One region of the Fundidesulfovibrio sp. YSD1 genome, then DNA from elsewhere that is predicted to be linked to it. Evidence: riboswitches for the same ligand, from Rfam matches in the RefSeq annotation. Region 1 holds a riboswitch; the other holds the start of a gene.

Region 1 (4,265 bases):
CGTGTTCACCTTCCGCAGCGCCTTCGGCAAGTACGGCGAGATGAACATCGAGGCCCCGCTGCTCTTCTATCGCTGGCTCGGCAGGGCCGCGCTGGCCTTCATGGTGCTCGCGGCCGCCGGCCTGGCCCTGCGGGGCCCGGCGGACAGGGCGGCGCTTTGCCTGTGGTTGGTCTTTTCCCTGCTGACCGTGGGGCAGTCCTTCTGGCACTCCTGGAACAACGACTTCCAGCCCCAGGGGCGCTACCTCTTCCCGATCCTGGCCATGACCGGCTGCCTGCTGGCGCACAGGGCGGACAGGCTCGGGCGCTTCACCGCGCCAACCTGGGCCGTGGGCCTGGTTGTCTGGGGGATGTCGATGTGGTCCTTCGTGGCGGTGGGGCTTGCGCGCATACCGCGCTGAGGGAACGCGTCAGATGATTTCGTTGACCACGTGGCCGACGATGTTCTCCATGATCACGTGGATGACCTGGTCGGCCGGAGGGGTGGGGATGATCACGTGGCCCGGGGGATGGGCCGCGAACTCGCCCGCCGGGTGCGCGACGACCGCATCCGGCGAGTGAACCAGCCCGTCATAGGCGGCTACGTGGACGAGTCCGTCGTACATGGCCTTCCCCCTGCCTTCCAGGCGGGCGGCCGAAGGCGGCCGCCCTTTGAGGAAAGAATAGTGCCTGCCCGGATTTTTGTCACTCCCTGATTCCAGGGTGACCTAGCCCTTGCTCACCCCGGCCTGGGAGAACGTGGCCATTTCGTTCAGGATCGCCGCCCCCGAGCGCAGGAGCACAAGCGCCAGGGCCGCCCCGGTGCCTTCGCCCAGGCGCATGCCCAGGTCCAGGAGCGGCCTGGCGTCGAGCGCGCGCATTACGGCCTGGTGGCCGGGCTCGGCCGAGGCGTGGCTGAAGAAGCAGTACCCGGCGGCGTCCGGAGCCAGGCGCAGCGCGGCCACGCACGCGGCCGTGGAGATGAACCCGTCCACCAGCACGGCCATCTCGCAGGCCGCCCCGCCAAGGATCACCCCGGCCAGGCAGGCGATCTCGAACCCGCCCAGCGCGGCCAGGATGGACAGCGCGTCCCCCGAGGTCACGGCCTCGCGGTTGGCCTCCAAAGACTTGGCCACCACCCTGGCCTTGCGCGAGACCCCGTCCGCGTCCAGGCCGGTGCCCGGTCCGGTGACGCCCTCGGGCGAAAGCCCCAGGAACGAGCAGAAGAGCGCCGTGGACGGCGTGGTGTTGCCGATGCCCATGTCGCCGGTGCCCACGGTGCGGCAGCCCTCGGCAGCGGCCCGGCGCGCCAGGTTCGCCCCGGTGAGCAGGGCCTGAAGGCACTGCTCGCGGGTCATGGCCGGGCCAACGGCCATGTTGGCCGTGCCCGGGGCCACCTTGGCCTGCACGAGCCCCGGGTGCTCGGGGAAAGGCCCGCCCGCGCTGCCCGCGTCCACCACCACCAGCCTGGCCCCGGCCTGGCGGGCCAGCACGTTGATGGCCGCGCCCCCGCCCATGAAGTTGAGCACCATCTGGCGCGTGACCTCCTGGGGGAAGAGGCTCACGTTCTCCTCCACCACGCCGTGGTCGCCCGCGCAGGTGAAGATCACGGCCGGGTCGGGCTGGGGGGCCTCTCCGCCCTGGATGAGGCTCAGGCGCAGGGCGAGCTCTTCCAGGCGGCCCAGGCTGCCCCGGGGCTTGGTCAGGTCGTCCAGGCGGGCCTGGACTTTCGGTGCCAGGGAGGCGTCCACCGGGGAGATGGAGGCGAGCAGGGAGTCGAGGGAATCGAAGGAAGAAGGCATGGGGTGTCCTTGTGCGCGCTCCCGGCGTCCTCCCGCCCCGCCATCAGGACCGCGCGGGGAACCGAAACGTTACTCGGCGCAAAGCCGCCTGCGGGTTTCGGCCCCCTGCGCGGTCCTGGCCGGACGGGGAGGGAGGGCGCCGGGGCGCTCGGAGCGGTCGCTCCTTGGGCTTGGGAAATCCTGGGCGTTCCCGTTGGGCAAATAAAAAATCCCCTGGCCCCCGGGGAGGGGGTCAAGGGATCGCCGTTACCATGGGTTCAATCCGCGAAACGGTTCCGGCCGTCCGTCTTCAGGCTCGCGGGTCATCCTCCGCCCGTCCTTCCCGTCCCCAGGGACAGTGGCTTCACGGGCATCGTCTCCGCTTACTGCGGCGGGACCGCCACGGACTTTCACCGTAGTTCCGTAACGGCCGGAAATGGCAGGGCAGGGCTTAGCCCGCCTTGCGCCTCCGGGTCAAGGGGAGCACGCCTTTGGGTTGTTCTGGCCCGTGGAGTCCATGACCTGCTGCCAGTAGCTGGTGTTCAGGTCGAGCTTCTTGCGTCCGGCCGTCACCAGGGGCAGGGGCACGTGCACCGGGACCTCGTGCAGGGTGCTGACCATGATCCCGGTCTTGCCCGCCATGCCCGCGTGCACGGCCATGGCCCCGAGCATGTTGCACTGGGCCAGGTCCGCGGCGCCGGCCGGGACGGAGCGGATGATGTAGCTTGGGTCGATGTACTTGAGCGTGATGGGCAGCCTGCCCTTGAAGTGGGCCTTGATGCGCGCCTGCAGAAGCCCGCAGATGTCGCCCAGCATCCTGTTGCCTGAGGCGTCCGTGAGCACGGATTCGGGCAGGAGCTCCTGCCCCGCGCCCTCGGCCGCCACGATCACTGCGTGGCCGCGCCTGAGGAGCCTGGCCTCCAGGGTCTCGAGAAGCCCGCCCGGGCCGTCCAGGGCGAAGGGCTGCTCGGGCACGAGCACGAAGTTGACCTCCTTGATGGAGAGCGAGGCGGCCGCCGCGATGAAGCCCGACTCGCGGCCCATGAGCTTGACGAGTCCGATGCCGTAGGGCGCGCCCATGGCCTCCACGTGGGCGCAGCGGATGGCCTCCACGGCCTTTTCCACGGCCGTGTCGAAGCCGAAGGTGCGCGAGACGAAGTGGATGTCGTTGTCGATGGTCTTGGGGATGCACACGATGCCCAGGCGCAGCCTGCGGCGCTCCGTGACCTCGTGGATGGCCCGGGCCGCGCGCATGGTGCCCACCCCGCCCAGCACGAAGAGCACGCCCACATTGAGCCGCTCCAGGGCGTCCACCACCTCCTCGGGGTCCTGCGGCCCGCGCGAGGAGCCGAGCACCGTGCCGCCGAAGCCGTGGATGTCCGAGACGCACTCGGGCGTCAGGCGCGTGACCCGGGGGGCGTTTTTCGGCGCGAACCCGGACAGCCCGTAGCGCACCCCGAGCACCGCCGAGACCCGGTAGCCGTGGTGGGCCTCCATGACGATGGAGCGGATCACGCCGTTGATGCCCGGGCAGAGCCCGCCGCAGGTGACCACGGCGCATTTTGTCTTGGGCGGGTCGAAATAGATGCTGCGGCGCGGCCCGGCGCGCTCCATGCGCGCGGGGGGGAGGGCGTCCGGGCCCTCGGGCGCCAGGATGTCCACCAAAACCCCTTGCTCATCGTCCACGAACAGGGAATTCTGGCGCGGGTTCGGTATCTTGGCCGGGCCGAGCGACGGCACGGCGGTCTGGTCCGGTGTCAGGCGCGGCCAGGGGCGGCCTGAGCGCTCGCTCTCGTGCATGCGAAACCTCGCGGCTGAGGGATGGCTGTCGGAGCCCACACTAGCAAGGCGGTCGGGAGACATGCAACCAGGACATTCACGCACTTTCTTCTTCGTCCCCCCGGTGCGCAAGCCCACCGGCGGCGTGGCCGTGCTCTGGCGCATGGCCGCCATGCTGCGCGAGGCCGGGCGCGAGGCCTTCCTCGCCCTGCGCGAGCCGCCCGCGTGGCGGCCACCCGGCCCGGACGTCCCGGCCGTGGACCTAGCGCGCGCCGAACTCCGCGCGTCCGACGTCTGGGTCGTGCCCGAGGGCTGGGTGAACGCCCTGGCCCCGGGGCTCTCCGCCGGGGCGCGCTGCCTGCTCTACGTGCAGAACTGGGCCTACCTCTTCAACGGCCTGCCACAAGGCGTGGACTGGCGCTCGCTGCCGGTGTCCTTCGCGGCGGTGTCGCGCCCGGTATCCTGGTTCATCGGGCAGTGCCTGGGGGCCGAGGCCCCGGTGCTCCGGCCGGGCATCGACCTCGGCGTGTTCAAGGCCCCGCAGCGCAAGCCCGGGGAACTGACCGTGGCCTACATGCCGCGCAAGAACAAGGCCCTGGCGGACCAGGTCCGCTCCATCGTGGCGGCCAGGGGCAACTTCGACGTGCGCTGGGTTGAGATAGCGGGCATGGGCCAGGCCCAGGTGGCCGAAGCCCTGGGCCTGTGCCACTGCTTCCTGGCCACGGGC
Region 2 (4,265 bases), 500 kb from region 1:
GTCCTCGCACAGGCCCACGGGCAGATTGGTGGAGTTGGTGTAGTACGGGGTGCCGTTGCCCGAGGCCTGGATGTCCGAATAGAGGTTCTTGTCGATCTTGGCCAGGCGGTAGCTGGTGCCCTCGGCCGGGGTGGCCTCAAGGTTGTAGAGGTGCCCGGTTTCCTCCTGGAAGCGGCTGGTGATCTCGCGCAGGTGGTTCAGCGTGCGCGTCATGAGCCTGATGCCCGCGTCGGTCTCGATGCCCTTGCCCAGGATGTTCAGGCAGGCCTCGTGCCCGCCCACCAGGCCGATGGTGGAGAAGTGGCCCTTGTAGCCGTTCTTCAGGTAGCGCCCCGAATAGGGGAACATGCCCTTGTCCAGGTTGTCCTGGATGAGCTTGCGCTTGAACTCCAGGGCGTCCTTGGCCAGGGCGGCGTACTCGCCCACCAGATCCAGGAAGTCCTCCTCGCCGTGGGCCAGATAGGCGAGCTTGGGCAGGTTGAGCGTGACCACGCCGATGGAGCCGGTCAAATCGCCCGCGCCGAAGAGCCCGCCCACCTTGTTGCGCAGTTCGCGCAGATCCATCTGCAGGCGGCAGCACATGGAGCGCACGTCCTCGGGGGAGAGGTCGGAGTTGATGAAGTTCTGGAAGTAGGGCGCGCCGTACTTGGCCGTGAGTTCCAAAAGGCTCGACCCGATGGGCGACTCCCAGGGGAAGTCCTCGGTGACGTTGTAGGTCGGGATGGGGAAGGAGAAGATCTGCCCGAAGTAGTCGCCCTCGGCCATGACCTCCAGGAAGGCCTTGTTGAACATGTCCATCTCGGCCTGGAAGTCGCCGTAGACCGCGTCCTGGAGCTTGCCGCCGATGATCACGGCCTCGCCCGCCACGTGCTTGGGCGGGGTGAGGTCGAAGCTCAGGTTGGTGAACGGGGTCTGGCCGCCCCAGCGCGAGGTGGTGTTCAGGTTGAACACGAACTTCTGCACGGCCTGGCGCACCTGGTGGTAGGTGAGCTTGTCGTGGCGGATGAACGGGGCCAGGTAGGTGTCCACGTTGTTGAAGGCCTGGGCCCCGGCCCACTCGTTCTGGAGCGTGCCCAGGAAGTTGACCATCTGGCCAAGCGCCGAGTCGAAGTGCCTGGCCGGCCCGGCCGAGGAGCGGCCCTCGAGGTTGAAGCCCTCGAGCAGCAGGTCGCGCAGGCTCCAGCCCGCGCAGTAGCCCGCCAGGCCGAAGGAAAGGTCGTGGATGTGGAAGTAGCCGTGGTCGTGGGCGGCGCGGACTTCCTCGGGATATTTCTCCAGGGCGTAGCGGGCCTGCACCGTGCCCGAGAGGTGCAGCATGAGCCCCTGGAAGGAGTGGGCCATGTTGGCGTTCTCGGCCACGCGCCAGTCGGCCTTGGAGAGGTAGTTGTCTATGGTGTCGGAGATGTCCAGGTAGGCGGCCTTCTGCTCGCGCAGGGCGCGCCTCTTCTCGCGGTAGATGATGAAGCGCTTGGCCACGTCGTAGAGGCGCGACTCCATGAGCACGCGCTCGACCATGTCCTGCACGTGCTCCTGCCTGGGCACATCCGCTCCGGCCAGCTTCTCCTCCACCTTCCGGGCGAGGCGCTTGGCGAGAAGGGGGTCCTGGATGCCGCTGGCCTTGAGGGCCTTAAGGATTGCCTGGGATATCCGCTCGAGCGACCAGGTCTCCAGACATCCGTCGCGCTTCTCTATCTGCAGGGGCATGCGTGGTCTCCTTGCCGCCGGGGGGCGGCACGTAGAGTTGTTCCTTGAGTGCGAAACCCTCCGGCAGCTGACGCCGGGCGGCGCGCACGTCCTCCGGGGAGAGCCCCGGAACGAGGGTGATGCGGAAAAGAAATGATTGCGGGCGTTCGCTCGCCATGGCGAACACCTGGGCAAGCGCCCCGGCTGCCTCGGCGGGCGAGACGGCCCCGCCGGTGAGCGCGGGGTAGCGCTCCCAGGGGCCCTTCACGTCCACGGCGAACACCGTGGCGGGCGAGCGCTCGAGCACCCGGGCGATCACGTCCGGGCGCATGCCGTTGCTGTCCACCTTAACGGGGAGGCCGAGCGCGGCGAGCTCCTCCACCAGGCCGGGCAAGCCCGGGTCCAGGGTGGGCTCGCCCCCGCAGACCACCACGCCGTCAAGCCAGGCTTTGCGCGCACGCAGGGCCTTCAGCACCGCGCCCGGGTCCAGGACCGGGTGGCGCGAAGGGGTGAACGCGAGCGTTGCGTTGTGGCAGGTGGGGCAGCGCAGGTTGCACCCCCCCAGGAAGAGCACGGAGACGCTCTTGCCGGGCCAGTCGCACAGCGACAGGGGCGTCACTGCCCTGACCCTGGCCCTTGGGGCCTGGTCTTCGCGGCGGGGAGGTTGCGGTTCCATGCTCATAGGCGGTCCGGGTTCAAGTAGCAGATGCAAAGGCCTGGCAAAAGCAAAAAAGATTTCGCTATGCCAGTTAGTTACGGATTTCCAAATCCACGGCGGCCGCGAAGGCGCGCCAGTGCTGCGTTTGTCAAATACGAAAAATAATACGCCCCGATCGGGTGGTGGCGTCCTGGTGCGGGAGAGCCCGCCAGGACGAAACGCGGGAACCATGGCCCGTTCGCGGAGCCTGGCCGATCATCCCCGGATACGTCTTCTGACTTCCGGCCGGGTGGTGCGCGGAGGCCTTCCCGGGTTCTCACCCAGTGGCTCCCCGCCCGTTTTCGTGCCGGTTACAGCAGCGCGCCTGTGACGGATTCACACCGTCTTCCGTTTTCCGGGGCGTACTCGCGAAATGTATGAGCCTCCCCAGGGGGAGTCAAGTTAAAAATTACAACGGCTCTATTCGCCTGACTTTTTTCTCCAGGGCTTCTCTTCCCCGGCCCTCAGGCGGCGGATGTTGTCCTTGTGCTTGGCGATGATCAGCGCGGCCACCACGGCCGTGACCGGCACGGGCGCGAACCCGGAGGCCGCCCACACCGTCACGGGCAGGCTGGCCGCCAAGAGGAGCGACCCGGCCGAGACGAAGCCCGTGAGCGCGATGGTTCCGGCGCAGGCGAGCCCGGAGACCACCGTGGCCCAGGGCGAGAGCGCCAAAAACGCGCCTATGGCAGTGGCCACGCCCTTGCCGCCCTTGAAGTTCAGAAACACCGGGAACATGTGCCCGCCCACGGCGGCCAGGGCCGCAAGCGACGGGTAGAACGCGCCCTCGGACATCTGCCAGGCCACGGCCACGGGCACGAATCCCTTGAGCGCGTCGCAGACCAGGGTGAGGACGCCGAGTTTCGTTCCGCAGAGCCTGGCCACGTTGGTGGCCCCGATGTTGCCGCTGCCGGCGGCGCGCGGGTCGATGCCCCGCGCGGCCTGGGCGATGAAAAGGCCGAAGGGGAAGGAACCGGCCAGGTAGGCCAGGGCGAGCCAGAAAAGCTTGGCGATCACGTGCTGCTCCTTGCGTGCTGTCTTGCCTGGGGCGCTGCCCGCGCCGTGGTGTCCGAAATCTGCCAGAGCGTGGCCTCGCGGTCAACGAAGCACACCCGGCCGCCATTGCAAGCGCTCAAGGCGCGGCATTGCGGGACGCCCAGCCCCCGTGGGCGGACTCCGCGCGGGCGGCGAACCCGGCCGGTCCCTACGCCCCCTGGCCGAACAGGTCGCCCACGTCGGGCTTGTCCTCGGCCTCGCGCGCGCCCGTGACCCGGAACTCGTTGGTCAGCGGGTCCACCTTGCCGATCTTCAGCCAGTAGCGCTGGCCGGGCTGCGCGCGCCCGCCCAGGGTGTCGCTGCCCGCGCGCACGAACAACTGGATCTCCGTCATCATCAGGCTGGCGAACGGGCCGCAGTCCTCCAGGGCCACGGCCTCGAACTCCCGCTCGCGGCCGTGCTCGCGCAGGAACGCGAGCTTCCAGTATCTGGGCCTGAAGCGCTGGATCTGGCCCACCGCGTCCAGGCGCGCGGAGAGGACGGGCAGCATGGCCGCCAACTCCTCGCGCGAAAAGCGCGGGGAGCCCGAGGCCAGGAAGGCCTCCACCTGGGCCAGGTTCACGAAGTCCGAGATGCGCCGAAGCGGCGAGGTGATGGGGCTGTACGCGTCGGCCGCCAGGCTCGCGTGCCTGGCCGGGCGCACGTCCAGGCTGGCCGGGGCCAGCTGCTTGACCACGCGGTGCATCTCCACGGGGTCGGTCCAGATCCCGGCGTAGCCGTGGGGGATGGAGATGTCCTGGGTGCGGTGCAGAAGCGGCACGGCCTTCTCCTGGGCCCAGGCAGCCACCGAGGCGTTGGCCAGGATCATGAGCTCGCTCACGGCCATCTG

Evidence for each region. A riboswitch is a leader RNA that binds a small molecule or an ion and turns the genes downstream of it on or off. The one in region 1 is predicted to bind cobalamin.
Region 2: linked by a shared signal. The riboswitch ahead of ACZ5V4_RS12605 (radical SAM protein) and the one ahead of cobT (nicotinate-nucleotide--dimethylbenzimidazole phosphoribosyltransferase) in region 1 are both predicted to bind cobalamin.

What each region holds. Positions count from the first base shown of each region.
Region 1 covers NZ_AP043666.1:3,184,852-3,189,116, forward strand. The annotation lists gene ACZ5V4_RS14830 (hypothetical protein) at 1-400, shown strand, start outside; gene ACZ5V4_RS14835 (hypothetical protein) at 410-604, opposite strand; gene cobT (nicotinate-nucleotide--dimethylbenzimidazole phosphoribosyltransferase) at 707-1,780, opposite strand; cobalamin riboswitch at 2,044-2,206, opposite strand; gene ACZ5V4_RS14845 (ATP-dependent 6-phosphofructokinase) at 2,234-3,559, opposite strand; gene ACZ5V4_RS14850 (glycosyltransferase family protein) at 3,621-4,265, shown strand, end outside.
Region 2 covers NZ_AP043666.1:2,684,007-2,688,271, reverse strand. The annotation lists gene ACZ5V4_RS12610 (ribonucleoside triphosphate reductase) at 1-1,704, opposite strand, end outside; gene ACZ5V4_RS12605 (radical SAM protein) at 1,628-2,359, opposite strand; cobalamin riboswitch at 2,589-2,787, opposite strand; gene plsY (glycerol-3-phosphate 1-O-acyltransferase PlsY) at 2,801-3,397, opposite strand; gene ACZ5V4_RS12595 (ribonuclease catalytic domain-containing protein) at 3,585-4,265, opposite strand, start outside.